2 regions of the Marivirga salinarum genome follow, and region 2 is predicted to be linked to the other one. Evidence: riboswitches for the same ligand, from Rfam matches in the RefSeq annotation. Region 2 holds a riboswitch; the other holds the start of a gene.
What was found. A riboswitch is a leader RNA that binds a small molecule or an ion and turns the genes downstream of it on or off. The one in region 2 is predicted to bind thiamine pyrophosphate.
Positions count from the first base shown of each region.

Region 1: linked by a shared signal. The riboswitch ahead of QYS49_RS03230 (class I SAM-dependent methyltransferase) and the one ahead of pnuC (nicotinamide riboside transporter PnuC) in region 2 are both predicted to bind thiamine pyrophosphate.

Region 1 covers NZ_CP129971.1:733,449-750,168, reverse strand. The annotation lists gene QYS49_RS03235 (hypothetical protein) at 145-726, opposite strand; TPP riboswitch at 1,044-1,138, shown strand; gene QYS49_RS03230 (class I SAM-dependent methyltransferase) at 1,182-1,907, shown strand; gene QYS49_RS03225 (AIR synthase-related protein) at 1,907-2,971, shown strand; gene QYS49_RS03220 (thiamine phosphate synthase) at 2,968-3,594, shown strand; gene QYS49_RS03215 (Trm112 family protein) at 3,624-3,923, shown strand; gene QYS49_RS03210 (tetratricopeptide repeat protein) at 4,076-6,001, opposite strand; gene QYS49_RS03205 (Trm112 family protein) at 6,418-6,756, shown strand; gene QYS49_RS03200 (hypothetical protein) at 6,738-7,664, opposite strand; gene QYS49_RS03195 (DUF2715 domain-containing protein) at 7,732-8,376, opposite strand; gene QYS49_RS03190 (Trm112 family protein) at 8,713-8,988, shown strand; gene QYS49_RS03185 (hypothetical protein) at 9,085-9,771, opposite strand; gene QYS49_RS03180 (hypothetical protein) at 9,865-10,476, opposite strand; gene QYS49_RS03175 (hypothetical protein) at 10,596-11,174, opposite strand; gene QYS49_RS03170 (hypothetical protein) at 11,329-11,667, shown strand; gene QYS49_RS03165 (hypothetical protein) at 11,672-12,727, opposite strand; gene QYS49_RS03160 (hypothetical protein) at 12,733-12,963, opposite strand; gene QYS49_RS03155 (hypothetical protein) at 13,393-14,010, opposite strand; gene QYS49_RS03150 (IS3 family transposase) at 14,338-14,979, opposite strand; gene QYS49_RS03145 (YgaP family membrane protein) at 15,082-15,294, opposite strand; gene QYS49_RS03140 (Crp/Fnr family transcriptional regulator) at 15,372-15,998, opposite strand; gene QYS49_RS03135 (DUF3667 domain-containing protein) at 16,203-16,720, opposite strand, start outside.
Region 2 covers NZ_CP129971.1:1,914,365-1,931,084, forward strand. The annotation lists gene QYS49_RS08120 (T9SS type A sorting domain-containing protein) at 1-1,604, shown strand, start outside; gene QYS49_RS08125 (AAA family ATPase) at 1,643-2,149, opposite strand; gene pnuC (nicotinamide riboside transporter PnuC) at 2,146-2,751, opposite strand; TPP riboswitch at 2,749-2,844, opposite strand; gene QYS49_RS08135 (TerC family protein) at 2,947-3,216, opposite strand; gene QYS49_RS08140 (tetratricopeptide repeat-containing sensor histidine kinase) at 3,445-5,208, opposite strand; gene QYS49_RS08145 (magnesium chelatase) at 5,248-6,771, opposite strand; gene QYS49_RS08150 (vWA domain-containing protein) at 6,782-7,879, opposite strand; gene QYS49_RS08155 (NRDE family protein) at 8,012-8,761, opposite strand; gene QYS49_RS08160 (NAD-dependent epimerase/dehydratase family protein) at 8,821-9,627, opposite strand; gene QYS49_RS08165 (sterol desaturase family protein) at 9,627-10,253, opposite strand; gene bshA (N-acetyl-alpha-D-glucosaminyl L-malate synthase BshA) at 10,347-11,489, opposite strand; gene QYS49_RS08175 (serine hydrolase domain-containing protein) at 11,580-14,531, opposite strand; gene QYS49_RS08180 (hypothetical protein) at 14,717-15,049, shown strand; gene mutL (DNA mismatch repair endonuclease MutL) at 15,153-16,720, shown strand, end outside.

The DNA.
Region 1 (16,720 bases), 1.2 Mb from region 2:
GAAGTAGATGGTACTATTTTACTCTTTCTTTAATTGTGCAATCCCTTTCTCCCAGTGAAAAGCAAAGAGTATTGCTGCTGTGCCGGCTGCAACAAAAAACAAAAAATGCCCTTTTGGACCAATGGTAGATACTATTTGCGGGTCTTATTGAACAGGCATTTTTATAGTTTTAACCAAAGAGCTAATAGGGATTACCTCCACTTGCTTGCCATACATGATGAAAATCACTTCTTTCGTCTTTCCAATCATTTTACCCTTTTTTACTTCTCCATCTGAAAATTGAATAGTAATAGGATCAAGCTTTTTAAGTTGCTTTTTTGAAATTGATCCATACCAATCCGCAGATACGTATAGGTAGGAAATGAGCACTATGAAAAATGTGAAATAGCGAAAGTTAGCAAACCAGCTTTTTTGGTCAAAACCAAAATATACTAACCGCGAATACCACTTGGGGTACTTCCCTTTCCAAGCCACATCTAGCTTGTAAATCAAATAAGTAAACAGCAAAGAAATCATAGTAAAAAGCAAGACTTGAAAATCAGAGAAAGGAGTGATCAGAAAGTCAAATACATCGGCATAATCAAAAATATTAATTCCGAACTCATCATACCTCTGATAATTAAATAGCATCCCAATCCCTACGGCAAAAATATAGGCTACCGTAATGATGGTTTGAAGCTCTTTGATCATTGCTTCATAAGCGTTTTTAATAATTCCTTCGTTCATAAAGTTAAAAGTAGAATTAATTACAAGATTAAGCGGGATTTTATATTTTTAATTTGAGATTCGATGACAATTTCTGATGTCACTTCTCCGCTACTGTAGGCGGCAGCTTTTTCAATTAAGCCTGCTGAAGGACTTTCCAAAACGGTTGCCTTATTGATCTTTCTATAGCATAAGCACAAGCGGACGCTTGCATTATACTATTTCAGTTAGTTTCAAGTTAGCACTAGTTCAAGCGCCCGCTTGGACCATTACGCTGTGCCTAAGGGATATTTTTTGAAAGCATTGCTTAAGTTTTTAATTATCCTTAGCTTCGTCTTATATTTTACATGGGGTGCCAACTGAACGGCTGAGATTATACCCAAATAACCTGATCTAGGTAATGCTAGCGTAGGAATTGTGAAAGCCATTCGAACTTCCTCTTCCCCTGCATGCAAAGGTCATAAATATTAAGTTCGATGACTGAAATTTCAAAAAAGGAAAAATTTGATGTCGCCACCGGTGAATTGCGCAATTGGCAAGGTAGGCAGGAGTGGTTTTTTAACAGAGACGATACCGACCACTACGAGGCCTATTACGAAGGACCTTATAAGCGCCAGGAAGTTTGGCAAAAAAGAACGCTGGAAGAACTCATAAAGAAAGATAGCCGCGTTGAAAGCTTATTGGAATATGGCTGTGGCACTACACGCTTTACAAGATGGTGGCATGAAATAGGGATTCAGGCTACAGGCGGTGATATTTCTCCTTTTATGCTGGCCCAGGGTGTTCACCTCTTCAATGGCGACCTTGTTCTAGCCGATTCTCATCATATGCCTTTTAAAAATCATACGTTTGACGCACTGGCCTTTATCACCACTTTCGAATACTACAAAAGACCAATAGAAGTAATCCGTGAAGCCGCAAGAGTAGGTAAATATGGGATTATCTTTGGGATGATGAACCGAAACACACCCAAATTGGTGCGAAGAAGGGTACAGCAGTTATTTGGACAAAACAATTATTACGTAACGGCTAATTTCTATACGCCTGCTTCATTAAAAGAACTTATTGCTGAGGCGCTTCCTGACAGGGATTATAGCATTCAGTGGAATGCAACTGGCTTACCCAAATGGTTTCCACGTCAGCAGTGGAAGTTACCTTATGGTGATTTCTTTGGTTTATATGTACAATTTAATGATGTGTGATGGCGGCTTTTGATGATCAATTTGGAAAAGTAGATGCTCAGGTGTTTAAAGAGGATTTACTGCATAAATGTGGGGCCAAAAGAGAAGAAGTAATTTGCGGCCCGAGATTTGGCGTTGATACGGCCATAATTGACTTAGGTAATGGAAATGCGTTGGCCACTTCTAGTGATCCGCTATCTCTGATTCCGTCTCTGGGTATGGAAATTTCAGCTCACTTATCCGTGCACCTATTGGCTAATGATATGTCTACTACCGGATTTGCTCCCCAGTATGCTCAGTTTGTACTCAATCTTCCGGTCAGTTTGTCTCGGGAAGATTTTAATTTGTATTGGGGCCACATAGATACGCTTTGCAAAAAAATAGGCATTAGTATTACGGGCGGACATACAGGCCAGATTCCCGGTCAGGAATCTACCATTTCCGGAGGAGGCACCATGTTTTTACAGGCTCCGAAAGACAAAATAGTAAGCAGTAATAATGCAAGAGTAGGCGATAGCATTATCATGACAAAACATGCGGCTTTATCATCCTCTTCCCTTTTAGCCAATGCTTTTCCTAAAACGGTAAGTGAAAAGTGCGGTAAGCAAACCCAAGAAATTGCGGCTAATAACTTTTGGGATCTTTCTGTATTGAAAGAAGCATTAGCGGCCTCCAGCATTCTGGAGCCAAACAAAGAATTGCATGCGATGCATGATGTAACAGAAGGCGGAATTTTAGGAGCATTGGATGAAATGGCGGATGCCTCGGGCTGCGGTTTCACAGTAGAATTAGATAAGATTAAACTGAATGAGGAGGTAAAGCAGATTACTGATTTGTTTGAGATCGACCCCTTTATCTCTATCGGTGCCGGTTCTATGCTGATGGCGGTAAAGCCGGGAAATGAAGACCGCTTGATCCAAGGGCTTTCAGAAGAAGGAGTTGAGGCTTATAAAATTGGAGAGTTTACGGAAGGCTCTTCCAAGCAGCTAGTGCAAACCAATGGAGAGCAGAAGCCTTTTACTTTTGATGGGGTGGATCCTTATTGGGCTGCATTTTTTAAAGCATTTCAAGCAGGATGGAAATGAAAAAACTAGCAGGACTTTATTTGGTGATTGACCCAAGTCAAGAGCACGAAAGCTTGTTGAACAAACTAAAGGCAGCTTTGAAAGGGGGCGTTGATATTGTACAGATTTGGGATCATTGGCCTGAGAATCAGAGCAAGGAAGCCAAATTAAAATTTATTAAGCGGGCTAAAGAATTGGTAATGGATTTTCAAGTGCCAATGCTTATGAATCAAGACTGGCGCTTGGCCTTAGAGACAGGATTAGATGGGGTACATTTTGACCGATTGCCTGCCGATTTTCCAACTATTCAGGCCAAACTGAAAGACCAATATATTGGCCTTACGGTTACGAATGATATGGAAGCCGTACTCATGGCTGAGCAAAATGGCTTGTCTTATATCAGTTTTTGCTCCGTTTTTCCATCTCCTTCGGTTGAAAGCTGTGATATTGTACAGCCCGAAAGCATCAAGAAAGCAACCAAAATCAGCAATATGCCCATTTTTCTTTCGGGAGGAATCAATCAAAAGAATTTAGAGCAATTGAAGGAGCTCCCCTTCCATGGTATTGCGGTTATTTCAGGCATCTTAAATGAAGCCGATCCTGAAGCAGCTGCCAAAAAATATAAAGAAAAGCTACAGTATTAAGAATATAGGGATTGAGATAATAAAAAATTATGCAAAGCAGACTATTAAAGAAAATGTGCTGCCCTTTTGATAAGGGTGATTTGAATATAAGTATTTTTAAACAGGAGGAAGAGGAAATTATTGAAGGGCTTTTGACTTGCTCAGCTTGTCAGCGTTATTTCCCTATTATTTATGGTATTCCAATCATGACCCCTGATGAATACAGACAAAAATCATTGGAAGCTCCGGTCATGAAGAAGTGGGGATTGGAATTGCCTGCTGGTGATCAAAGCTTTCGATTAGATGGACCTACGCATGCAAGAGCTTTGGAGATGGGTGGTGATGAATAAGAGGAGGGTAGGTTAAATGCTTTATGGAACCAGAAAAGTTGCCTAAAATGATTGACCACTATGCATAACATGGCGGGAACGAGGGTATTTCCTAAGATTCTACATGACCTCTTGCAGTCTGCTTCAAGCGTCCTCTTAAACCAATTGCTGTATTATTGAAGCTCCAATTCTTGACGACTCAACTCCAGCTGCTTTGCATTGATATACTGCTGCTTTTCCCCCATAATTTTTTGGAAGCGATCATTATCTTTTAAGTCTTCATAATATGGACTTTTCAGATACTCAATGGGAGGGGAAGGATCATTTTCAGGATTTAAACTGTCTAGCAGGTGTAAGGCTTTTTCTTTTTCTCCTTTGATAGCATAAGCTTCCATAAGTAGACCCGGAAGTGCTGAGTTTTTACCCCCCTCTTTCATCTTCTTTTCCAGGATAGTAATAGTAGTGTCTAGCCAGTAATTAGCGGAATCAATTTTGCCTTCTTCCATTAGTAAATAACTCAAGACATGAGTTTGATCAATATACTCCGATGGATTGAATGCAGGGCTTTGAATCAACTCATTCACATACTTTTTCGCAAGTGTTTGGTCCACATTTAAGGCCAAAACTGCACATGTCGCAGTTACTCTTATGTTTTGTGGGTCTGCAGCTTTAAACTTTCTAATTTGTGTTTTGGCCTGATCAGGCGTGCTGTAGAACAGATGCCAGAGCGCATAATAAAACTTTACGTCAAGGTTATCTTGCTTTAAAGAAATGGCTTTCTGGAGGTAAGCCGCTGATTTAGAAGGCATATCCAACAATAAGTATGTAAGCCCCATGCCAGCAAAAATTTTATAATTTAAAGGATTTGACTTGATGATTTTTTGATAGAGCCTAATCGCTTCCACTTGCCGGTTTTGTCGAATACTAATATCTGCTAAATTCGCCAATGCCAATAGATAATTAGGATTAAAAGTCAGTGCTTTTTGGTATTTCTCCTTAGCTTCAGCATAGTTTCCTTCACAACGGAAGGCTGTTCCCAAAGCCGTCCAAGTTTCTGCTCTTTTAGGTCCTAAAACCGTTGCTTTTTCCGCATATTTTTTGGCAGAATCTGCGAAGAAATTTGTGTAGAACCCCCTAAGATATCCTATTCCATAAGTCTCTGCTAGGCCCGCATAGGCCAAACTAAATTCAGGATCTAATGCAATTGCTTTTTTGAAGAGGTCGGCTGCTTCTTTAAAATTTTCATTTTCATAGGTGTTATATTTTTCCCTTGCTTTCAGATAGATATTGTAGGCCGCAAGATTATCGGTGGGTTTATCCTTTATTTTGGCTTTTTCTGCAGGGCTTAAAGTGGCTTTAAGATTACGTGCTACCTCTTCGGCTACCTGGGTCTGTATGGCAAAAACGTCATCCATTCTTTTGTCATAATTTTCTGCCCATGCCTGCTCTTCAGGGTCAAGCTGCACTAATTGACATGTGATGCGAAGCTGCTCGCCAGCTTTTCGAATACTTCCGGTGAGCAGATAGTTTACGTTCAGTTCTTCTCCTATTTCCTCTACTGTTTTTCCTTCTGTATCATAATCTCGAATAGTGAAATTACTCAAAACCCGTAAGTCCCCAATCTGCGAAATCTGTGTGAGAATATCCTCTGTAATTCCTTTGGCAAAGTAGGCATCTTCTGCGGTGCTCATGTTTTCAAAAGGTAATACTGCAATCGCTTTCTTCTCATCGGTAGTCTCAAGCGTGTCAGTAAAATTGAAGACCCTATCTGCCAATAACAAGATAATCGCAAGCGCCATCCCCCCGAAAATAAAAAAGTTAAGACGCTTTCCAGTTTGCTGATGAACAGAAGCCTCATTTTGTACCGTACTGGTTCGTTGAAAACCGGCAGGCGTCCACTCATAGATATAGGCGAAAATAACCCATATAGGGAAGCCTCCAATCAAGGCATACAAAACATAGCGGATCGCACTATCTGGAATTTTAAAGGCAGGAAATAAGATATCAGCTACTTGTAAAATTGCCCAGCCGATCACTACATAGGAAATGGCCGATTTGATAACATTTCGCCTTTGAAGCTCTTGAAAGAAGTTTGACATCTATAGTGGTTATGTAGCTAAAATCCTGTCTGCAGTAGGTAGAAACCGACTGCTAAACCTTAAAAGTAATATTATTTAAACTGTTTACCAACAGTATATTAAAGTAAACTGTGCACCAAAATATTCTGAAAAGAGAATTATTATATGTAATGAACAGTTTTGGTATATTTATATAGTAAAAGAGCAGGGTTGATTACTGAAAGTAATATAGTGGTTTTAGCGATATAATACCACCCTTATCGCACGTATTGCGTACTAAAAACGCGAGCGAATCAGCAAGCTAATCCAACAATTCTACAGCCAACAATTCTTTCCTAATACCAGCATATTCTTTTGCTGAAATATATTTGTACTCCACAGGATTATCGTGTACATAATCTAATTTCTGCTGGAATATTTCATTACTATCTTAATTTGTGGGAAAGATTTCCATCAATCTTGCCACCTTGCAGAGCCTGTCGGGAACGAGGCAAAGCAGACTATTAAAGAAAATGTGCTGCCCTTTTGACAAGGGTGATTTGAATATCAGTATTTTTAAACAGGAGGAAGAGGAAATTATTGAAGGACTTTTGACTTGCTCTGCTTGTCAGCGTTATTTCCCTATTATTTACGGTATTCCAATTATGACCCCTGATGAATACAGACAAAAATCATTGGAAGCGCCTGTCATGAAGAAGTGGGGATTGGAATTGCCAGCAGGAGATGAATTGGGTCAGCAACTTCTTACCTTTTTCAATCACTTCCAGTCGACATAAATGGGATTATTTTCATTGGAAAAACTATCGAATACATAATCCTCATCAGAATTCGTAAGACTTCTCGCATATAAGTAAAGTTCGCTGGCTTGACTAGAATTATTATAACCGCCAACTATAAATTGTTTAGCACTATTGTAGGTAGGGGTGATATGATCAAATTCAGAAGTAAAAGAGTGGAAATTATTTAAATCTTCGAAGAAATATACTTCTTCGAGTACATTAATTGAGTTACTTGCTCCCAAAACCAAATCTTGAGCGTTGGAAGAGAAATTTACATAAGTAAAATCTTTCACTGAGTTATTTGAATAAATTATTTCGTTATCACTTCCATCATTTGGCTTTTGTATTAATCTATAGGTGTCTGAATTAATGGCACCCATGTATTTTACAGTATAAGCCAAATCTCCTCCAGAAGAAATCGATAAAGAAGTAAACTCTGCAAAAGCATAGTTGGGAATTGAAGGCGAAGTTAATGTAGGAATATCCATATCGGGCCCATAAAAAGATAAAGAATTTCCGTTTAGAATATATAATGTAGAGTCGTCTTCACTCCAGTCGAATGATTTTACATCCGTATAACTTGAAAGTATTGTCAATACCGTTCCAGTGCTGTCGATGATCTCAATCAGGTTATCTTTATTCAAAAAAGCAAACTTTTTTCCACTATGGCTTACAGATATTTTAGTCTTAGTATTTTCAGGAGTTCCAGTAATCTTCTGGGGAATAGACTCAATATCAGCAAGATAATAAACGTCATTTTCGTAGATAAATGCAATATTTGTAATGTCCGGCTTTAATGATTCCTCTAATTGTTCAATATATTCCTTAGAAACAAAAGGGTTTTCTGCCTCACAAGAGGATAATAAAAGACAAACAAAAAAGAACTTTATAGTATTTAGTTTCATTATAAACAGATTAATCAGATAGTTAGACAGCTAATAATTTTATAGGGAATATTGCAAGAGTAAAAGTTTAAAAGAAATAAGTAATCCCTAATCCGTTAGACCAAACTCTATGTGCAATTCCTAATGATGAATTAAAGTTTACACTGGAAGGATCAGAATTACCGATTTCAAAAAAGATATGATACATTGAATGGGCATCAATTGACCAATTTTCATTTAATGCATAATGGAACTCGATAGTTGGGGTTATCCCGCCTCTTCCACTAATAAATGATTCAGTAGAATTTACAAAGTCATCTGAAATAGAGGTCTCATACATGACAAAATAATATCCGGAATGTACTCCAGGCTTAATTTGAAAGTTTCTATTTACTTGTAGATTCCATAAAAAAATAAGATTCAGGGATAAGATTTTATAATCAGAATACTTGGCTGTCCCATAGGTGGTATTACTCGTTAAATAGTAAAATTCCTCTTCTTTAGGACTAAAATTAAAGTAGCCTAATTCACCACCTAAAGTAAGTGAGCCATTCTCTTTAATTAGTCCAAGTTTATGACCTACTGTAGGATTATAGACAAATTTTCCTTCTCCTTGAAAAAGAGCATAGTCTGATGAATATCTTAACCCTAGTTTTTTATCTCTACTTTGAGAATAGCTGATGGTTATCGTAAAAATCAGCAATAGAACAGAAATCGTTATTTTTTTAGTCATTAGATTATAATAACAACTCGTCTTACGCAATAGTCTATTGAAGTAGACAAGTTTTTGATTTTTTACATTAGCCTGCTAAACTACATACTTTCACAAAGGAAAGAAAGCTAAATTCAGTATTTTAGTTTGCGTATACCGTAAAAGTATAGTAGTTTAATGTATATACTATATGGTTATGATGTTTTAAGAGAGTTTAATGTTGAGTGAATCTTTGATTTCAATTCCTTCTTCCCGTCATGCTCCGCATTGTGGCATTAAAAACTTAAATACCCCATCAAATGAACATCTAACAAGACCCTTTCCAACACCAAAATCAATTGAAGAAGAATAAAGAAAATGTGCTGCCCTTTTGATAAGGGCGATTTGAATATCAGTATTTTTAAACAGGAGGATGAGGAAATTATTGAGGGACTTTTGACTTGCTCAGCTTGTCAGCGTTATTTCCCGATTATTTACGGTATCCCGATCATGACCCCTGATGAATACAGACAAAAATCATTGGAGGCTCCGGTCATGAAGAAGTGGGGATTGGATTTGCCAGCAGGGGATCAAAGTTTTCGATTAGATGGACCTACGCATGCAAGAGCTTTGGAGATGGGCGGTGATGAATGAAAGGTGGGAGGTTAAATGGGCTTTTATGGAACCTGAAAAGTTGCCTAAAATGATTGACCACCATGCAGGCATGGCGGGAACGGGGGAGTACGGGTGCTAAATAGCATTTAACTTTTCTAAAAGTACTATATATTTTTTGGCTTCTTGAATTTTAGGTTGATTGTCATAAACAGTTAGAGCTCTAAGTAAAAGCTCTCTTACTTGAATATCTAGAGCATTATAGCAAAGTAAAGAATTTAATTTTCCAGCTATATTTATTTCTATATCTTCAGATTCTAAATTGTCCATGTAATCTTTTACCTCATTGTAGTACTTTTGTTTATTGTAATTCTTCGAATTCCACTTATTCCGACTAGGAAGAAAGAAATTTACATGCATGAATATTTCAGTTTTTCCATCTGTGGTTTCAATAAATGTATCTAACTCTCTTTTTAGGAATATGGAAAATTCGGGTTCAAAAAATTTATAGCTAAAATAAATATTCTCATTAATTACCTTCTCAATCTCACCGTTATTAATGAAAAGATGTAATAATGCTTGCCCATCTAGCCCTGATTCTAAAATGGCTTCTGGGTAAGTAAAATTAGTTTCAAGTTGATGGTTAATGTGAGTTATTCGAGATTCTTTATTATTTGTTTTAAAATCGCCATTGACTTTGTAGAAAATGTCTTGCACTTGGATTTGTGCAAATATGGTATTGTTTCCAAAAAACACAATTAGAATAAACGTAAAAGAAATACATTTAAAAACAGAATTCAACTTTGTTTTGAAACCAATATTCATAAGTACTTTTTTGTCAAAATAATTTTATCGTTACTATATAGCAATTTAAGTATTTGTTTAACATCAATTCCAATTGGGTCTTTGATATTTAATTTAGTTTTGATCAAATTTATTTTCCAATTCCAGTTTATATTCTTGAATCTCCTCAAATTTATTAATACCTAATATCTCGGTTAACCTTAAAAAAGAGATTTTATCTTTGAAATGGAGATATTCTAGCAATGGTTTTAGATATTTTTCTTGCCCATTATACATTCTTCGAAATTGAATTGAATGTTTTTTCTTATTAAAACATAAGGTCATCCAATTACTAGTTCCGTTTTCACTATACGGGTCAAAAATCGGTTGTGCACTTTTAAATTGAGAATAATAATTGCCAAAAATGAACTCTAACTTGTTTATCTGATCGAGATCAATTTTCTGATCATTTATAAATATCTCTGTGCTGCCAAACTTTAGCTGTCCCATCAACTTTCCTTTTAGAGGTTGTATTTTACCCCTCACCACTACTGCCCTAACAAAATAATAAAGCATTACCGTAAACAGAATTCCAGAGATAGCTTGATTAATTGTTTGTGATATTGTAAAAAAATGGTTTAAGATGAGAATTAGTATTGCAAGAATCATAGCAACTATTCCTAGAATATCACTAATCGAATATTGCTTTCTTTTATCGGGAATAAAGATGTCAAATTTTAATTCCATTTATCTAAAAGTTACCTTATTGGGTTGGCGATAATGAATGAAAGGTAGAAGACCACCATGCAGAGGCATGGCGGGAACGGGGATTTATTCTTGAATAGAATTAATTTTATTACTAATATTTAATGAAAGGTAAGAGCTATTTTATGAGTTGCAGAGTTTTCATAATCTATAGATCCATCACCACCTATACCGAAAATTTCAAATTCAATTCCCGCGGAAGTTATTTTTTTGAAGGTAAAGGAAAGTTCTACAGTAAATTCTTTTTTTGGTAATCCCTCTACTGTAGCGGAAACTTTATTCCATTGATCAGCTGCTTCAAAAATTGCCTCAGCAAGCTTTTTCTCAAATAATTTTATTGGATCGTACATTTTATCGATGCTTTTCTCTTTCGCCTCTGAAGGTTTTTCATAGGTATATGTAAGAGTATGAGCTTTCTCCAACTGCCACTTTTTTTCAGCTTTGACAAAAAATGAGAAGCCACCACCTCCGCTACCATTATAACTCGTTTTTAGTGTTATGACCGCCTTTTTGATGTTAAGAGGATTGTCTTTAAGACTTGAATTTGCTTCATTAATGCTATTATTGATAACAGTAACCATTAAATCAAGAGGTAAATTGTTTTGTTCTTTATCTTCTTGTCCTAAAACTTGATGGAACGAAATTAGGGTAACTAATGCTAGTGCGAAAAGCTTTTTCATAGTGCTATTATTTTGGTTGAATAATTAATTATACTAGTAAGATATTATTTTTATTTTAAAAAATAGCATTAAGGGATAAAAAAACAAGGTAGAACCTATTTTTACCGCACCTGTAGTCTTCGGAAATTCCTCCCTTATAGTCAACTTCTATTTTATGAGGGCCTATGATTTCAGCCGTGAATGGCAATGTATCCTATTCAGTATTTTCATCAGCTGGCTATTGGCTTACATCAATTACAAGCTAAGTGAACTCTTCATCACCAAATGGTCAGCCCACCTCAATCAAGTTGACTTGCAAGTGAAGTATAATGAGTGCAAGCTGATAAAAGCTGATTTAGAAGTGAATTTAAATGAGCTTAAGATGAATTTTGATGAATTGAAATCAGTAAATAAATCCGATAAAGAAAAATATTCTCAGGTATTGAAAGAGTTTAATGAATTGAAGGAGGAAGCTGAGGTAATGAGAAGTAAGCTGAGTAGGAAGAAGAAATAAGAAATTAAGATAGCCAATAAATTAATACGGATGTGAAAAGAATGGCAATTACTTTTATCACATAGTATACCCATCCATTCCATTCATATCCGTCATCCGTCTCTCTAAATGGATTTAAAAGGGTTAGGACTTCTACAACTAATAAATAAGACAGAATCATTGCATACCATGGTAAATCAAAATACCATTCATACAAAAGCCAATCTATTTTTTCAATTTCAAAAATAAATAAAGGAATTAACAGGATTAAAGTTGTTCCAATAATATTTGGTATAATACCAGGAAGTTTGGTTTCTAGTAAACCAACTCTTTTTTCACTTACATACGTCAAATTGATATTTGACATGTTCTCGCAATCAACAATTAATAAATGTCCAGGAATATCTTTTGATAACATACGCCCAAATTTAGTTTTGTATCTTCTTGCACTTTGAAGCATGATTTTGTTTAAAGAACTACAATCATTCTCCTTTAACTCATAGTCTACAACAATTCCAGAGTACAATGTTGAATCACTTCCAGTGCCAATTAAAATATCGGCACGAGTAAATAGATGTTTATTTGATCCAGGCTGTATACCTTTTAATTTTTTAAAACTGGTGTGATGTCCATTAAATAAATAGAACCAATAGTTTCTAAATCTTAATAATTTAAATTTGGTATCTATTCTACTTTTCCTGACAGCTCTTCCTAATACTAATCCTGAAGCAATACTGATTGAATAGAGCAGGCCAGTAAATGGAGCTATTTTACTAGCAAATATTTCATTTAATGTGATGGGATATATAGTGTCGTCATCAGGTTTTGTTTCATTAGACTTAATCTCTTTAAAATAGTCTATAATAAAATCTAGATTAATTGTGTCAAATGAATTGTATAATAGTGAGGTTATTATTAATAATATAACTCCTGGAATAGATGAAATAGCAATTAAAGTGATCAAATTATAATTCGACCTAAACTCTTTTGAAAATTCACCATAAAAATAAAGTCTACGAAAAATTACTCCAGGAAAAATAATTAGGAATAGGATTGTTATAAAACCTAAAGATAAATTCATTATAGTTAAATCACTATTTCAGAGTAGTGTTCAGAACTCTGCTTGCTATCTATAAGTTTATTAATTTCTTCCATTTCTTTGGGGCTTGAAAGAATTTTCTCTCCTTTTTTGGAAACAATTTTACTGCTATCATCATGAAATAACGATAAAATTGAAGATATTCCTATAAAACCTAATACTATGATCAGTATGTCAAGGAATGTAACTGAGTCATTATTTTCAGATTTTTTATTCATAGAGGAGCAACTTTATATTTGCAATATTACTAATTTATAAACGCTAAACATAAAATAATAGTTTATTTTAGATGTAATGAAATGGCATTTATTAAAAATGCCCTATTTCTACTTCCATAGCTCCAATCAAATAAGCATATTCCACTTTTTTTATATTACTGTGATTCTTGGCGTTTTCTAAATTTGATTCTATTATTTCTTTACATCTATTTCTTATAACATTTTCCTTAAATAATAATTTCCAAGTGGTAGTAAGTTTATTAATTTTAGACCATTTCCTTTCAGAAAGAAATTTATAAAATAATTCTCTTTGATCATCTGTTGCATCAGGTAAATCTAAAGTTACTAAGGCTCAGTAAGTCATAATAGTTTTGATTGATTTAATTAAAGATATAATTTTGAAGTTGAAAAGTAAATTATTCTAAGAGTTTAACTATTTACTAAGCAACTGATTGTATTCATCAAAGTATTACTTTGTTCTGGCGTAAAATCTTCTTCAACATATCCATCATTAGTCCAAATTCTCATAGTTTCGATTGGCTTATTTATAAACATTTCTAGTTGCTTTTTCTTGCCAAATACACCTAAAAAGTATTGAGTATAATTACCTTTACAATTGAATTTTGCATCATTTACCAATTCCAATCTGGTGCCATCTCGAAACAAGACATTCATTTTATCATCATCATCAATGCAGCTGCTTGCACCAACGACTTGTGCACTAATTATTATAGATCCTCTGTCACTTTTCAATAAATAGAAACCAAATCCGTTCTTACCACCATCTTTTGATACTATCAGTAATTCTTTTCCTGCATATGACTTGTCTCCTGTCATTTTATCTACCTCAACCGATACGTATTGAGAACAATCATCTGAATTAGTAGACTCCGAAAGTTCAGATTCAGATTTTGTATCAACATAGTCCCATGTTCCATCTTCATATAATAAAACCTTTTCACCTTCATTGGTCGTAGCCTCTTTTTGAGCATTTAGATTCGAAGTTGCTAATAGAAGAATAGTGATTAAAGTAAGTAAATTTTTCATAGGTATATTTTTTTGAAGAACAATTTAACTTTTTATTTAATAAGAACGTGCATTTCGTTCAAATTTTAATTGAAAAAATATAATTTCTCACAACTATCGCACCACCGCCAACCACACTTGCACCAATCCAAATAGGCTCAGTAAATTAGCCTATGCTTTTAAATATACCCGTAAAACCTCACGTTCTTAAATTCTTAGAAGAAAAATACCCACGCTAGTCCTCGTTTGTAACGAGGATTCACAAAACATGATGTATCGTCCTAAAATTACTTTACGGTTTAACATTATAGTCCTAATATAACTTTACTACGATTAATAGTCCTAGTATTACTTTACTTTTTCTTTGTAGTAGTTCTTCCATTTTCGTGTTATAGTCTCTTCAGTTTCATGTGCAATGTTCGGTGTTAAGTAACTGCAGCTCATATGTGGTCTAATACCATTATAGTTTTTAATCGCTCTATCAATGAAATTTTTCGCCACAGTAAATGAGCCAAAAGCTTGATTGCATGCAAACTCATGTTTTAAGATACCATTTACCCTTTCCGCTATTGCATTTTCATATGGACTTCCATTCTCTGTCATGCTAATTTTAATGAAGCTGTTATTGAGTATATCAACATAATCTTTACAACAGTATTGTATCCCTCTATCGGAATGATGAGTCACATAGGATTGACCTTTCCGTCTTATTGCCATTTTCAAGGCTTCTATCGGTCCTTCTCTTGATAAGTTTTCACTTAGATAATGACCTAATATTTTCCTTGAGTAAGCATCAGTTAGTAAGCTCAAATAAGCAAAATTTTCTTTTATTTGAATATATGTAATATCACTAACCCATACTTGATTGCTTTTATAAATCTGCTTTTGAGCAATCAGGTTTGGATATTTGCGTAACCAATGATGAGAATGAGTAGGGGTCCAAGCGGACGCTTGAACTAGTGCAGAGCTATCATTGAAATAAAAAAGCAAGAGCGGTTTTTAAAGTAATTGATGCACTTCCACTTAAACCAAAAGAAGGAAGTGATTGATCACCTGAACCGCTAGTGCTTTTATTCAATCTAGAAAGTTTTCTTATTTACTTTCTTTCATAGGGCAAGTTGAAATCCCGAAAGGTGCGTAAAGAGGGCAGAAGCTTATCAAGCTGGTTAAAACAAATACTCCAGCTAATACTAAAAGCACTATGCCTACTGTTCCTGAAATGATTCCTGTGAAATAAAGAACTCCTATAACTGCAGCGATTATTACTCTAATAATTCTATCTGCTGATCCCATATTTTTTTTCATCTTCTTAAAATTTAAATGGTTTTGCTTTATGATAGGATAAAGATAAGTACTGCTCAATTGCTAGTCAGTGACTGCGGTCACCACTCTCCCACAATTTTTATCTCCCCAGCCTTTTGTTCCACTTTCTCTTCATTTTCAAGCTTTTTCAGCACTCGAGTGATCACTTCGCGAGCGGTTCCTAATTCGTTCGCAATCTGGCTATGGCTCATTTTAATGGAATTAGTACTGGTCAGGGCAGATTTCTTTTTCAGATAATCATACAGGCGCTTATCCATTTTGTCTAATAGTAAATGGCTTATAGTTTCCAGTAATTCTGAATATCTTAGATTGTATTGATTATAAAATAATTCATTGAAGTCCGGATATTGATGCAGCCATTCGGGCAAAAGCTGTACGGGAATTAAAATGATTTTTGAATCAGTTTCCGTAGTGGCAAAGACTTTACTTGGGCTGTTTTTCAATGCCGCATTGAAAGTCATCACACAACTTTGAGCAGGTTCTATATAGTACAGTAGTAACTCCTTCTCTTCAAATTTTGAATATACTTTTACTAAGCCATCCAAGACAATGGGTAAGACCTTTACATATTGCTGCGCTCTTAAAATTTCGGTTCCTTTGGGAAATTCTTTGACCGTTGATTCTTGCAGTATCTTTTCAACCAAATCAGGTTTTAAAAAAGACAATATCTTCTTTTCAGATTCCATTAGTTGTGGTTTTTAAGAGGTTCTGTATGCTGCTATAAAGATATTGCTTTTCTGGATAATGTCGAGTAATGAACTACCTTAGCTTGCTTTCATAGCTATTAGCACGCGTTTTGCTTCGCAACGCGCGCTAGTAGGCTTTTCCTGTATCGTCCTCCTTACAAAGGAGGACGAGCGGATCTAAATCCATACTTTTTATCGCTTTTACTAATTGCTTTTACTAAACACATCAAGTAAAAGGCCAATTATAATTATAAAGAGGGGTAACATCGTAGATCCAAAAAGATAAGCAAGAAAGCCTTTAAAATAACTCAGAAATTTATTTTTGTTAAAGAAGTTTCCAATAGCCCAAGTTGAATAAAACAGTGGAATAATCAATGACAAATAGGAGCTTTCGAAACCAGTAATACTTTCCACAATTTTAAATAAAGTGCAAATCAAGCTTACAATTCCAGTTGTAAAAAAAACCAAAATGAATATCTCGTAAATATTAAAACTTGATTTTATAAAAAATAAACTGGTCCATAATCCAATAAAAATTCCCGATAAAATAATAACAATCTCATAATTATCTTCAATCCATTCCAAAGCTATCATTGCTCCATTACTATCAAAATGTTGTGGTGCCCTATCAGTTTTGAGACCTAAAATATTGTGAATTATGATTAAGACTAATGAACTGAAAATTAAAAAAGAAATTGGCTTTACCAGTTTGCTTCTATCGT
Region 2 (16,720 bases):
TTGATCGGGAACCTATTTCAACAAATTTTACTTTTCAGGATTCGGTGGCGACTGGAGCATTGATATTGATTAAGGAAAATGAAGCAGTTGATTTAAGTTTGGCTACAGATAGCATTAAGAATCAGAATACTTCAGGATATGTAGTTGATTTTACTGAATTAGATAGTCTTGAAGATGGAGCCAGAATATACTTCAATGATAATTATTCTGACATGAATTATTATTTGGAAGGGTTAAAGGAATCAACTGAATATCACTATGCTATTTTTAATTATCGAGAGAATTCTGTAGCTAGAGTAGTAAATGAAAATGCCTTAACAGGTAGCTTCAAAACACAAGATGCGAGTTATAAAATAAATGGTTTCAATTTACCAAATAATTCCTTGCAGGGTGAAGAGATTTGCATGGGTGCAAATATAAAAATCTATTACAACTACACTGGAACTAATGAAGGTGATAATTCAGCTATTCCAATCATTTCAAATTCTTTAGGTATGAGTGATAGTACACTTTTGGATGTAATAAGTGAGGAGGATGGTTTAATGATAGTGAGTCTACCTGAGGATTTGGATTCAGGCATGCACTATTTCTCTATGATTCCTGAGCTGGGAAGTGATTTTAAAATATACATAGACTCACTAAATATTCAACCGATTCAAGAAATTGAAATCACTAGAAATAATAATAAATTAGTGGTTAATGACTCGGTAGACCTAAGGTGGTATAGAAATGACGCCTTGATTTCACAAGAGAATGATTCCATTTTGCAGCTAACTAGTGAAGGAACTTACTATGCATCAAAAACCGCAGCCAACTGCGAATATTTCTCAAATGAAATCTATGTGAAAGCTAAAGTTACCTTTACCGAGGATTCTGTCCAAAGTTGTATTGATGAATTAGTTGAAATTGAATTTGAAAATACGCTAGGCAACTTAAGTGATTCATTTAATTATTATGCTTTGCTTTTAGATAATTCAGGAAATGAACAAAATTTAGAATTGGAGTCGATAGATTTAAATAATAATTTATTCAGTTTATCATTACCGAAGAATTTGCCAACTGATTATTACTCAATCATACTGAAAGCAGAAGGTGATAGTATAGAATCAGATACCACCACGCTTTATATTGAAAATATGGAGCCAGCAATCATTACCTTAACAGAAAGTGGGTTGAGTTCCAATTATGAAGAAGGTAATCAATGGTTCTTTAATGGCGAACCTATTAATGGCGCTACTTCCCAATCCATTTCAATAGATAGGTCTGGGGTCTACTCAGTTGAAGTATCCACAGAATTTTGTAGTGTGAAATCAGAAGGCATAACGCTTACTTCAAACCGCAGAGGATTATCAGCTGTTGGGTTTAGAGCTTACCCTAATCCAATCCGAAATGACTTAAACCTTAAATACACTGGGGATGAGTACCTTGGGTTGAGTAGTGTGGTGATCACCGATTTGACAGGAAAAGCAATTTATAATGGATTACATGACTTCCAAAATGAGAAAAAGTTAGAAATTCCATTAAGTGAAATAAATGCTGGGGTTTACTTTATAACAGTAGAAACTAACAGCTATAGAGCGCAGCAAAAATTAATTAAAAAATAAATAAAGGAGATAAGGAGAGTAGTAATACAATGCTCTCCTTATTTCAATTTCTCAATCACCTCAATTGCTTTTTTTAACCTACCTTCTTCTCCTGAAATTATAGAATATTCAACGCCATATTCTTCCAACTCCCTTTGATAGCGTTCATAAAGCTCTTCTCTTATATTTGGATTTTCCCTTAAAGGGTCTGCTTCCCAAGGAAGATCAGGAGCACATAACAAATAATAGTCGTATGGATTTTCAGCTAATTTCCCCAAAATAAATGGATGACATTGTCCATATTTCACTTCATACCACACTTTCATCATGATCAAATCTGTATCACAGAATAAAAAGTGTTGAGCATTTTTAGCTTGCGTTTTTTCAGCTCCAAGCATGCCTTTACTAATTTTCAGTAGATCAGATTTCTCATACTGACTGCCATTTTCTTCTAGATATTGTCGTCCGTATTCAGGCACATATAGCTCCTGAAAGTAATTCGCTAATCCTTTTGTTAAGGTACTTTTACCAGTACTTTCAGGTCCTATTATTGCAATTTTAATCATGCGTATTTGGTATGGTAAAGTTTGCGCCAGTTGAAATAACCTACTGCTGCTATAATTACATAAGCCGCCATTAAGAGAGATGTTAAAAATAATTCTCTTTGGAAATAAATGTAAACCGCTACGGCATCAATAACGATCCAGTAGAGCCAATTTTCTAATACTTTTCGTGTTACCAATAAGGTGGTCAATACACTAAAAATGGTTGTGAAAGAATCTAAATAGGGGAGTTGTGCATCTGTGTTTTCTACCAAAAAGTAAGCAAGTCCAAAAGTGAAAAGGATCCCTGAAATGATAAATATAACATGCTCTTTTAATTTCATTTTAGAGATAGGTAACTCCTTTTCTTTTCTATTGGGATTTCTCCAATGCCACCAACCATATACTGTTGTGCCTAAATAATAGAAGTTTAATCCCATTTCTGCGTAAAGCTGAACTTGATAGCAAATAACTAAATAAATACTTACGCTTACCAAACTAGCATACCAGCACCAGATCATCTCTTTGGCTGCAAAATAGATATATAAGATGCCAAAAAATACACCTAATCCTTCGAGCCATCCCATATTGAGGAGGCCATAATACAATTCATTTAAAATTTCCATTTGCTATATCATTGATTCCTACGCCTGCATTATCAGGATCAGGTCCAGGGTATGTTCTCAGCCCGTTATTATGAGGCACCCCTTAATTGATGGCACAAGTTAGGAGAATATATACAAAAAGAAAAAAGGTTTAGATTACTCTTTTATGCGTTTTTTTAAATTTAACAGGTCTTTATTTTTTCGCATACTGAGGTTTTACATTTTATCTACTAAAACAACTGCAGTTAATATGGAATCAAATGAAAATACAGCATCTAATAGAATGATTTGAAATATTACGGAAGAAAAGCTGTTTGCTTTGGATTTAGATTTTACATCAATTTCTTCTACTTCTAATTTATGGTGGATTTCAATTGTACTTTTATAAATTAAAAATAGTCCGCCTGGCATTAGGAAGATATCTCGATATGTGAGTTCAAAACCAGATATTTTGTGGTGAGTGGTTGAGTAAGACCAATTAACCATGATACTGCAAATAATAAGGCAATTCTCATGACAAAAGCTAAAGTCAATCCTAATGTTCTTGCTTTACCTTGTTGATTTGTGAGATGTTGATTACATCAAATTGATAGGATATTATATTACCTATACTTAAAACTACGTCCATCAAGGTAAGAGATAATAAACTGATTAATCCATTAGCAGTTAGTAATACTTCCAGAAGGTTGAAAAATTAGTTTTTAAAACTTGAAGTTAATTTAATTCTTCTTTAGCTAAAGGGATTTTAACTTCAAATGTACTCCCTACTTTCGGTTCACTTTGTACTGATACGTCACCTTTCAAACGTTCAATTGCTCTTTTTAAAACAAATAGACCTAAACCTGTTCCTGATCCCTCTTCACTGGCTCTGTAAAACATTCCAAATATCTTATTTATATGTTCAGGTTCAATTCCATGCCCATTATCTATTACCTTTAATATGACATGATCTTTTCGCTTAAAAATTACTACATCTACCTTAGGCTGATTTTTATTAATATCAATATATTTAATACTGTTTTCAATCAAATTCTGTAAAATAGTATTAATAATATACCACTCAGATTTAAAATATAAATTGCTCTCTATATCGATGGTAAAACTTATCTTGGAGTAGTTAGGAAGATACGCATAAGCTGAAATACAATTGTCTACAATCTCATAAAAATTGATTGGAGTAAGCTTAATATCTCTATAATTCAATTCTGTGATGTTGATGAGCTCCATTACAATCATATTCAATCTTCTGATTTGATGATCATACATTTTAAAGAAATGTCTTGCATCAGGATCTTTGATATCTTTATCAACTAATTCACTTAAACCCAAAAGAGATGCAATGGGTCCTTTCAAATCATGGGAAACTCTATAGAAAAATGAATCTAATTCGGTATTTTTCTTTTCTATTATTGAGGCTTTTTCTTGCTCTATTTCGGCATCTTTCTCTAAATCTTCCATATGGGAAATCACCTCATAGCCATCTACTAAATTTTTGATGTATTTATTATTTTCCTCTTCCTTCAGTTTTACGTATTCCTCTAAATGAAAAAGTGCTTTTGAAGTGTTGACAGGCTTAAAACATTGAAAAAGAAGGTTATGACACTTAAATAAACTGATTTTTAGATTACTTTTTTCAGCTATTTTTACTGCTTCTTCTAATAAGTCGATAGCCTCCTTAATCTTTCCTTGCTTGAAATAAACTCCTCCTAATTTCTCCATACTCTCTACCATACCCGCTTCTATATTGTGTTGGTTAAATAGAGATAAAGCAATCATAAAATGATAGCCGGCTTTATCAAGCTTTCCGGCTTTGGATTTAATTTTCCCAGCCAGATAATAAGCACTTGCAAGCTTCTCTTCCTGCTGGAGTTCTTCTTTTACTTTAATACATTTTTCTATTAATTGTGAAGCTTTGGAAACTTTATTAGATTTTAAATTAATACTTGCTAGGCTTAAATAGATATCGCTGATTAAGTTGATGTTTTGATGTTCCTCAGCCTCTGCAAGTGCTTCTTCATAAGCTAGAAATGCATTTTTGAAATCATGAAAACCTTCATATAAATTCCCTAAAAGGCATAGAGATTTTATGTGAAATTCATGATTTTTAATTTTAGCATATAAATGAAGTGCATAAGTTAAGTAAGGTAAAGCTTCACTGTACTTTTCTTGTTCTTTTAATAGTAATCCAATGTTATAGCAAGCATCACCTTTCCCTTTATCGTAATTGATTTTATTGGATATTAATTGCGCTCTTTCTGCCAATGATCTAGCTGTAGTAAACTCTTTATTTCTTCTTTGTAGTGAAGAAAGTTGGTTTAAAGCATTTGCATGAATGGCATTCTTTTCTTTTATTTTTTGAGATTTAAAAAGCGCTTTTTCAGTTAAGCTTATAGCATTTGGTACACTCTCTTTTGATATTTGATGAGCCTCAGCCAGCAAATCCTCTATCTCCCCAATAAGGTTATCAGCTATCTTCAAGTTTATAATTAATTCAATGGTTCCATTTCAAATATACAATTAAATGTTAAAATCATCATCACTCTCAGATGAATCTTCAAAATTTAACATGCTGCTTAGTAAGTCTTTAAAGCTATGTCCGGTTGCTAATGCATGTTTACTTAAAAGACTATATTCTGCCATACCATGCAGAGCAAATTCCATCATAAAGTATGTTTCTTTCTCATTCAATTTTTTATGATGAGTTTTTACTAAGTCTTTTAGCCCAGGAATACTATCCAGTTTTTTATGATATTCTTTTTCATTATCATCATGGAATAAATCGATTTTTTTTCCATCATTGAACCACTTGCTTATGGGCTTATAAGGATTTTTCTTTTCCCTATCTTTTCTCAATTCCTCTGGATTTGGAAAATAATCATCAAACTGGGAGCGAATGGCTTTCCCTACTAAAGTTTGGGCAACTATGCCAGGGCCTTCTTGCTCCCCTTCGTATACTAATTCCACCTTACCCGTAATGGCCGGAACAACTCCAGTAAAATCAGACATACGGACATATACTTTTGGCTCCTTATTAATTAATGATCTTCGCTCAGCAGCACTTACTAAGCTTTCAAATGCGGAGATAGTTAATCTTGCTGAAACACCGCTTTTTTCATCTATGTATTCACTATTTCTTGCTTCTATTGCTATTTGCTCAATCAAATCTTTAGAGAGCTCATTCAATTCAACTGCCTCATTCTGTTCATCTTTAATGGCAGCTTCTTGAGTGGTGATTTTTCTACCTATTTCAATCGTTTCTGGATAATGCGTTATAATCTGGGCATCAATTCTATCTTTCAAAGGAGTAATGATACTACCTCTATTCGTATAATCTTCAGGGTTTGCGGTAAATACAAATTGTAGATCTAAGGGTAATCTTAATTTAAAACCTCTTATTTGAATATCACCTTCTTGTAAAATATTGAAGAGAGCTACCTGTATTCTAGCTTGCAAATCGGGCAATTCATTGATGACAAAAATTCCCCTATGTGAACGAGGAATTAATCCATAGTGAATAACTCTCTCATCAGAATAAGGTAATTTTAAAGTAGCAGCTTTAATGGGGTCAACATCACCAATCAAATCGGCAACGGATACATCCGGAGTTGCTAATTTTTCAGTATATCGCTCATCTCTATGCATCCAGGCAACAGCTGCATTATTTCCTTTTTCCTCCAAGATGTCCAAAGCTTGTCTGGAAATTGGGTGCATCGGATCATCATTCAATTCAGACCCCTTGAGAACTGGAATGTATTCATCAAGTAATAAGGTCATCATTCGGGCAATTCTGGTTTTTGCCTGCCCCCTTAAGCCTAATAAGTTAATATTATGACGAGATAGAATGGCTCTTTGAATGTCTGGAATAACTGTGTCTTCATAACCCCAAATGCCTTCGAAAACATTCTCACCAGCCTTCATTTTTTTTATGAGATTTTGTCTGAGTTCTTCTTTTACTGGTTTCGGTTGATAACCGCTTTCCATTAATCCTTTAAGTGTAGTAATTTTTAATTTATCTTGCGAAGTGAGTTTATCGTAGCTCATATAATTATTTTCAGTATCTTTTTTTTCTATTTCTTTTGTAATCTTCAAACACTAAGTTACCTAAGCCTTGTAAGCTGCTGTAATAAGCATTTCCATTATTAACGGTAGTGAATTCTTTTACAAATTCTTGCAAATAAGGATCAGAAGCAATCATAAAGGTGGTGATTGGGATATTTAACCTTCGGCATTGCGCCCCCAGATTAAGTGTTTTATTTAATATTTTTGGATCTAGCCCAAAACTGTTTTTATAATATTTGATGCCTTGCTTCATACAAGTAGGTTTCCCATCTGTAATCATGAAAATCTGCTTGTTTTTATTTTTCCTTCTTCTCAATAGATCCATAGCCAATTCCAATCCTGCTATGGTGTTCGTGTGATAAGGACCAACTTGCAGATAGGGCAAATCTTTAATTTGAATTTGCCAAGCATCGTTTCCAAAGACAATGATATCAAGCGTATCCTTTTTATATTTTTTGGTGATGAGTTCGGCTAAAGCCATGGCTACTTTTTTAGCTGGCGTAATTCTATCTTCACCATACAAAATCATGGAATGCGATATATCAATCATCAAGACAGTGGAAGTTTGTGTTTTGTATTCACTTTCAACTACTTCCAAATCATCTTCTGTAAGCATGAAATCACCTAATCCATGGTTGATTTGAGCATTTCTTAAAGAATCCGTCATGGAAATCTGATGTAATAAATCACCAAACTCATAATTTCTTCTATCCGTGCCTGGTTCTTCTCCTAAGCCTGTAAAGTTGGTTTTATGTTCTCCTTTTCCTGATTTCTTAAGTTTGCCGAAGATTTCTTCCAAAGCATTTTTTCTGATGTTCTGCTCAGTTTTGGCTGTAATCTCAAAAGAACCATCAGGCGTTTTATCGGAGATAAATCCTTTGTTTTTTAAATCTTCTATGAAATCGCCCATTCCATATTGTCCATCTGTGATGTTGTATTGTTTATCAATATTGGTGAGCCAACTTAAAGCCTCACTAACATCACCCCCCGTTATGATCAACAATTCATTGAATACATTGAATAATTGATCAAAAGTAGTGTCTGATAAATCCTTATGGGCTAAATATTTTGTAAATCTGTAACCTAACATATTCAAACTTAACTAATATAAGAAGATGAATGTTACTGTTATCTACTAAAATTTATCGGAAATGTATTTTAGATTTTCTAAAGGTATAAAATCAATCCTGAAAGGTGTTTTAAAGGGATTTATAAAAACCTCTTATAAAATATGATGTGAGAATTCTTGATTCACATGTTGCGATAAGCTAATTTCTTGTTGGCTATTTACTAATAAATTTTGGTGAGCCATATTGACGATTCCTTTTAAAGAACAAATACTCGTGATGCTAACGGTTTTCACTTCTTCTCTATCCATCACCATATCATTTTTCAAATCACCTGAACCAGCATTTCTATGGAAATCTCTGATAGCTTCAACAGTATATTCTTTATTGTCTTTCAACCATTCTTTAAACCATTCATTTCTATTTTGAATAGATTCCTTTGTGTAAAGTTGAGCTGAAGCCCAAATGTGTGGTTTTTTAGGGTCTTTTTCTTCTATGAATGTATTTTTACCATCCCATTTGAATTCGAGTATTCTTAATTCAGGATCATGGAAAAGCACTACCATAGTAAATGGTTCTATATCCGTGAAATCATAATTCTTGAAAAATTCATCTGGTTTTATGCATTCAATGGCTTCCATAACTACCATTCCTCTGCTCATCCGATAAGGAGGATTAAAATCATGAGGTGCATTAGCCCCATTTAATAAACATACACTAATTCCATTGTCAGAAGTGGCAACCCAAGTACCTCCTGCTTTAGGATCTTGAGGGAATACTATATTTTTACCTTCAACATGATGATATGATGGGAAGCCAGCGTGACCTCTATCAGGGCTTTCATCACGATTGGTGGTTAATATATATTGCTGTTCGGAAAGTGGTAAATATGTTAGCGTACACATAGATTTTGATAAAACTTCCGAATGATACTAAATAATAAAATCTTTAAAAAGCCATTTCTTTAATTAATATAAAAAAAATCCAGTGGATCAGGGTATGTGAATGAATAATCTAAGATATATTCAATTTTGGAGCTTTCAATAATTCGGTTTGTCAATTCTTGTTTTATGTTTTCAAATTGAGGGGCTTCGAAACCATAATCTTTCGCATTTTTTAAAAACACTTCCTTTTTAGTTGGATGTTTTGGAGCTGTCCCATTTATAATAGTTGACCATTTTTCTTGCTTTATGACAGCCTGAATAATTCCAACAGCATCATCTCTATGAATATAATTTACCTTTTGTTCGTGTTGTGCTAAAGGTTTCCCAGAAAAATACCTTCCTGGAATTCTTTCATATCCTAAAAGACCACCAAATCGGATAATGGTTAACCTTTCTTTAAATTCGTTAAGCAAAAGTTGTTCGGCTTGGATTAAAGCTTGTGCTCTTTCAGATTGATGATCAAGTTCATGTTCTTCATCAATTGGATGATCAACTTTTGGATAGACAGAAGTGGCACTAATATAAATTATTTTTTGAGTAGGAGGAATGTATTTTATTATTGGTTTTAAGCTTTCAATATGATGATCTACCCCTTTTTTGGAAGTTTTTGGTGGGATATTGATAATTAAATAATCAGAATTAAAAAACTCACTTCCTAAATCATCATTTGGTAAATCAATGTTGAAAGCATTAATTTTAGCCTCTTTCAATTCTTCCATTTTTGAAGCGGTTGTTGTGCTTCCTTTTACTTCATATCCTTGCGCTATTAATTTTTTTGCAAGAGGGAATCCTAACCATCCGCAACCTAAAATGCTAACTGATGCCATTATTTTTTCTTTTTGGGAATAGTATTGAAAATATAATCCCAGATTGGAGTTGAAACCCCAAAATATTTGTCTGGATGCTTATAGTGATGAATACTGTGGTAAATCCACAACCATTTTAAGAAATTTTTGGGTGGTTGATAAGCGTGTATGGCATAATGTGCAAAAGCATAAGCCAAATAGCCGATCAAAAATCCTGGTACAAAAGCAAATGCATAATTCTGCATTATTATCCAAAATCCACCAAAAATAATACTGCTAATGATTATTGCGCCTGCCGGTGGCATTACAATTCTGTCTTTGTCTTTTGGATACTCATGATGGATTCCATGGAAAGTATAGGTAATCCATCTTTTCCATCTTTTGTCATCATCCATGTGGAATACATATCTATGTATCAAATACTCTCCTAAAGTCCAGCTGAAGAAACCCAAAACAAATAGGATTACAAAAGTTGTGGTCGCAATATTGAATTGAGTGAAAGATAGGTAAGCAAGAGAGATTGAAATGATAGCTAAAATAGTTAAAGGAACCGAAAAATGGCTTCTAGTTAATTTTTCTAGTATAGGGTTCTCGAATAAGTTTTTTGTTCCTGAACCCTTGATTTTTCTGTCTTCTGCTATATCCATAATCAAATAAAAGTGACAATTTTAAAAAAGTTGTTCATCGATTAACTATGGGATTTTAACGACTAACCCTAGGATTTGTTCCGATATAAGATTTTAGGATGACCTTTCGGCTAATTCTTTGTTTAAAATTTTGTCATAAAAATTCTCATAAAGAGGAAGGATGTTGGTAATGTCAAATTTCTTAGCTCGTTCAAGTGCTGCCGATTTAAATTTATTTAAATTTTCATCAGCTAAAATATACAAAGCCTTCTCGGTCATGTCTTTAACGTCTCCCACATTACAAGTAAATCCTGTTACTCCGTTAATATTTAATTCAGGAATTCCTCCTGCATTTGAAGAAAGTACAGGGACTTCACAAGACATGGCTTCCAATGCGGCCAAGCCAAAACTTTCTTTTTCAGAAGGCATTAAGAATAAATCACTAACTGATAAAACTTCTTCTACTGCCTCCATTTTTCCTAAGAAACGGATGTCCTCACAAGTGCCTAATTCTCTGCAGAGCTTTTCCATTTTGATTCTTTCAGGACCATCACCTACCAATAGTAATTTTGCAGGAATTATTTTTCTAACATTATTGAATACGTGGATTACATCTTCTACTCTTTTCACTTTTCGAAAATTGGAAGTATGTACCAGTAGTTTTTCGCCATTTGGGCAAATAGCTGTTTTGAAATGCTCTTTTTTCTGTCTTTTAAATCTATTTAAATCAATGAAATTAGGGATCACTTCGATATGCTGATATATATCAAAATGCTCTAAGGTATCCTTTTTTAAGTCCTCAGAAACTGCAGTAACGCCATCTGATTTATTGATGCTAAAAGTTACTACAGGTTCATATGATGGATCTTTTCCTACTAGCGTGATGTCAGTACCGTGTAGAGTGGTCACCACAGGAATATTAATATTCTTCTCTTTTAATATTTGCTTTGCCATATAAGCTGCAGAAGCATGAGGGATTGCATAGTGTACATGCAATAAATCTAATTTTTCATGCTGAGCAACATCTACCATTTTGCTAGCTAGTGCTAGTTCATAAGGGGGATATTGAAATAAGGGATAAGTTCTTATATCAACCTCATGATAAAATAAATTTTCGTTGAAAAAGTCTAATCGAGTAGGCTGCGAATAAGTGATGAAATGTACATTATGTCCATTTTTAGCTAAAGCTTTCCCTAATTCTGTAGCTACAACTCCGCTTCCGCCAAAGGTAGGATAGCAAACAATACCTATATTCATTTATTTTTAGTTAAATAAAACTTCTTTGATAAGATGAGAAGTAAAACGTAATGCCCTGCAATTATGTTTAAAATTTTAGAATTGACTTATTCAATTCACATAATCTTCTTGCTCTGATTCATATTCAAAAATAGATTGATAAATCACATCCATTATTCTTGTTCGAATGTTGGACGTAATCAGTTTCCTATTATTGGCATCAGGATAAACCCTATTAGACAAGAAAATAAAAACTAATCCAAACTCAGGGTCTGCCCAAGCTGCAGTTCCAGTAAAGCCAGTATGACCAAAAGTTAAAGGGGAAGCATAATGAGAAGTAGGAGAGGGTCCTTCTTCTTCAACAGGTTTGTCCCAGCCTAACCCCCTTCTATTTTCATCAAATTGTTTTCTTGTAAAATAAGGAACAGTCCCTTTACTGAAATATCGAACACCACCATAAGTACCATCCCATAAATTCATTTGCATTAAAATAGCAAGATCTTTAGCGTTGCTAAATAAACCAGCATGCCCTGCGACACCTCCTATCATTGCAGCGCCTTGATCGTGTACCCAGCCTTTTATCAGATCATTTCTAAATATTAAGTCATTTTCAGTTGGGGCAATTTGACTCTCAGGAAATCGGCATAAAGGAAGGAATCCCATTGTGGTCATTCCCATTGGCTTATAAAAATTCTCATGTAACAAGTCTTCATAACTCATATTAGTCATGCGTTCACTTATTTTTTGCATAATATAATATCCCATATCTGAATATCTGTAATCATAACCTTTTTGCCACCTAGGCTTTTCAAGCAATTCTGAATCAATCACCCATTGCCAAATGGAATCGCCTAAAACCTGATGACCGTAAAGTCCTGAAGCCAATTGGTTAGGGTAAAGAGAGGCTTCATGGTTTTGATATAAGGGAGTTTTCAATCCAAACATATCATGTGTTTGCCTCCAAAATGGAACATAAGGAATTAATCCTGCTTGGTGCGTCAAAATATTTCGCAAGGTCATATTTTGTTTATTGCTCTTTTTCAACTCCGGCAGATATGTACTGATTTTTTCATCTAAATCAATAATTCCTCTATCATACAAAAACATAATGCTTTGCAATGTGGCTGCCACTTTTGTGATGGAAGCCAAATCATAAATGGTTTCATCCTCTACTTTTGAGTATTTGTGATAAGTCTGATACCCAAAGTTTTTTTCATATACGATTTGACCATCTTTGGCAACCAATATTTGACCGCCTGGAGTAGCTTCTGTTTCAATAGCTTCTTGTGCAATTGCATCAATTTCTGCTAGTATTTTGGGGTCCATTCCCACATCTAATGGATTACTATAACCAAATCTATTCAGGGTTTTGGTATTGATTCCAGTCCCCGCTTTCATGTTAGGAGCAGCCGAAATTGGCAATTTCCCTTTTGTTGGTTTTGCACCAAAAATCATCTGAGGAGCTAATTTCTGAGTAATTTCATTATCCTCATACATCATCAAAATGTGCTGAAATGATTGTAAATACTTCAAACTGTAAGCATTGCCAAAAACTGTCAAGACTACATTTGCTTGTTCTGACAGATTTTGAAGAAATAATAAGTCTTCAGATTTTAAACCAAACCGTTTTGAAGCTGAATTATTCATTCCATGCAAGCCAACCACCACGGTCTCATATTGGCTTAGTTGATTCATAAGCTGACTGTAATCACCTAAATTCATATTCTCTTTAGATAAATGATAGTGAGTGAAATCAGCATATTTATTTAAATATTGTTGAAATGTACTATTGTTATTGCCTCTCAATGAAAGAGATGCAAAATTGGTGGTATCCAAAATATGAATAGGAAGAAAATCTTTTTCATTTTTCACCAAAGTGGCAGCTTCGGCATATAGTTTTTCGTTTAGATTTTCAGCTTCAGTAGAATTGAGTTTTTCATGTATATTCTCAACATTTAATTTCTCAAAGCCTTTATGAAGCCCTAATTTATATTTTGCGTGTAGGATTTTCTTCACACTTTCTTCTAACCTTTCTTCAGGTATTTCATTCTTTTTAATGGCATCTTTTATCATTTTGATGGCATTAGGAACATTCATAGGGAATAGTAAAACATCGTTTCCTGCTTTGAAGGCTAATAGGTCAGTTTCTCCTGGTGCATAAAAATCACTAACACCTTTCATATTTAAAGCATCAGTGAATATCAATCCATCAAAACCTAATTCTTCTTTTAATAAATCAGTGACCACATTTTTGGATAGGGTAGTAGCTTTATTGGGCGTATTGTCATAAGCAGGAATATGCAAATGTGCCACCATCATGCTGTTCACTTCATTTTCAATCAGCTTTTTGAAGGGATACAATTCTATTTCATTCATTCTTTCTGTGCTGTGATTGATAACTGGCAAAGTCATATGCGAATCTGAGTCAGTATCTCCATGTCCAGGGAAGTGTTTTGCATTAGCTAAGAGACCATTGTCTTGCATGCCTCTCATATAAGCAACTCCTTTTTGTGCCACATTTACTTTGTCCTCCCCAAAGGAACGATTTCCGATCACAGGATTTTTAATATTGTTATTGATATCCACAACAGGGGCAAAATTGACATGAACGCCAACTAATTTAGCCTGACGAGCGATTTCAGCCCCCATTTTATAAATCAGATCATTATCTTGAATAGCGCCTAATGTCATCTGCTTAGGAAAATTCATAGTGCTGTCTAATCGCATTCCTAATCCCCATTCCGCATCCATTCCGATCCACAAAGGGATTTTAGATTTAGCTTGAAGTTGGTTGGTCATATTGATTTCCCTTCCTGGGCCGCCTTGGAAAAATATTAATCCTCCTATATGATAATTTTCTATAAGTAGGGAGAGATTTTTAATATGTTGGTCGTCCTTATTGGAATAAGCCGCTACCATAAAAAGCTGTCCAATTCTTTCCTCCTGACTCATCTCTTCATAAGTTTTCTCAACCCATTGCGGGTACTCTTTTTGTTGCGAAAAAAGTAAACTTGTTATTAAAAAAATCAACAGAATTGATAGGGATAAAACTTTTTTGAACATGTGGTAGTTTTGAATTTATGATAAAAGCTAAATTAACATTAAGTTTGCTTCTGAGAAAGATGATTCCTTTTTATTGTTAATTTTTGCTAATTTGTTGAAATAAATTGAATTCATAATAGCAGAATACAATTTAAACTTACATAACGATAGCTTCGTTCCTTTATTCGTCTATTAAATAAGTAATTATGAAACTTCCATCCATATTTAGATTGCCAGGACATCAAAGGTTTGAAATACAACCTAGATACTATGATCCTATTAAAGAAGATTTAGAGAAAAGAACTCGTAGAATTAGACAAGAGCTGAAAAATGAACGTAACGGTGGTAACGCTGAAAGCATTCGAGAGGCTTATAAAGCAAAAAGAGGTTCAAATCGCTCTGCCGATTTATTTCAATTTTTGATGATTATAATTGTGGGAGTCTCGATTGGAGGATATTTAATGTATGGAGCTAATGTTTATTTTGCTTTATTACTTTTAATTCCTTTATACATAATTTTACGAAGAAGGAAGAAATAAAGTCTATCTGAAATAGCACGAATGTTAAAGGGTACTTTGTTGACTTTCAATGCCAAGTAAAAACTTTGTGTAATTAAATTGTAGAATCCACATAATAAAGTAAATGTCCGATATAATACAGTTATTGCCTGATGCAATTGCTAATCAAATTGCTGCAGGAGAGGTAGTTCAAAGGCCGGCTTCTGTAGTGAAGGAGTTACTTGAGAATTCCATTGATGCCGGAAGCAGTAAGATAAAATTGGTGGTGAAAGATGCCGGAAAGCAACTTATTCAGGTGATTGATGATGGATTAGGAATGTCTGAAACTGATGCCAGAATGTGTTTTGAAAGACATGCCACCTCTAAAATCCGAAAATCAGACGATTTATTTGCTTTGAAAACAATGGGCTTCAGGGGAGAAGCTATGGCTTCTATAGCGGCAGTTGCGCAAGTAGAACTTAAAACCAAAACTTATGAGGCAGAGCTCGGGGTTTTACTTCAAGTGGAAGCTTCGGAAGTAAAAAACCAAAGCCATACTGCTCATACTGGCGGCACTACCATATCAGTAAAAAATTTATTCTATAATGTTCCTGCTAGGCGTAATTTCCTGAAATCCAATCCAGTTGAAATGCGCCATATTATTGATGAATTTCATCGTGTGGCTCTGGCTAACCCACAAGTGGCTTTCAGTCTGCATCAGAATGATATGGATGTTTACCAACTGAATGCAGGTAAACTGAGTCAGCGAATTGTAGGCTTGTTTGGAAAGAATTATCAAGAACAATTGGTTGCTTGTGAAGAAACAACCGACCAATTAAAAATATATGGCTATATCGGTAAACCTGAATTTGCGAAGAAAACAAGAGGTGAACAGTTTTTCTTTGTAAACAATCGCTACATCAAAAGCGGCTATTTACATCATGCAGTTGTGAATGGATTTGAAGGTTTGTTAGCAAAGGAAGCACATCCATTTTATGTATTATGTTTGGAAATTGACCCCAAAAGAATTGATGTAAATGTTCATCCAACGAAGACAGAAATTAAGTTTGATGATGAGCGCATGGTTTATGGAATCTTAGCGGCTGCTATTCGTCAAGCACTAGGGGCACATAATGTGGCGCCAGCTTTAGATTTTGATAGTGATGTGAATTTCAGTTTTAATGCCCCTAGAAGAAATCAGGTAGATGATTTTTCCAGAAAAACCACTAACTATCAAAAATTCAAACAACCCAAAGATAATGATGGGGAGTGGGATAAAATTTTGTCCAATTTCCAAGAGCTAAGCCAGAAAATAAGCAAAGAAGAAGAAAGTGATGAAATTGCAGATGAAAGTCAGCAGTCAATGACTTTTGGGAGTGCAATTAATGGGGAAAATGACAGCAAAACGCCCCAAAATGAAAGGGTGGAAACTAAATCAAGTATATTTCAAATTCATCAAAAATATATTGCAACTCAAGTTAAATCAGGCTTAATGTTAGTGGATCAGCAAGCGGCTCATGAGCGGATTTTATTTGAGAAATTCAATCGTCATCTGCAAAATAGCGATGGGAGTTCTCAGCAATTCCTGTTTCCCGAGCAAGTGCAATTATCTGCACCAGATTATGCACTGGTAATGGATATGGAGGAGGAGTTGAAAGCTTTAGGCTTTGTGATTTCTTCTTTCGGAAAAGATACTGTTGTGATTAATGGAGC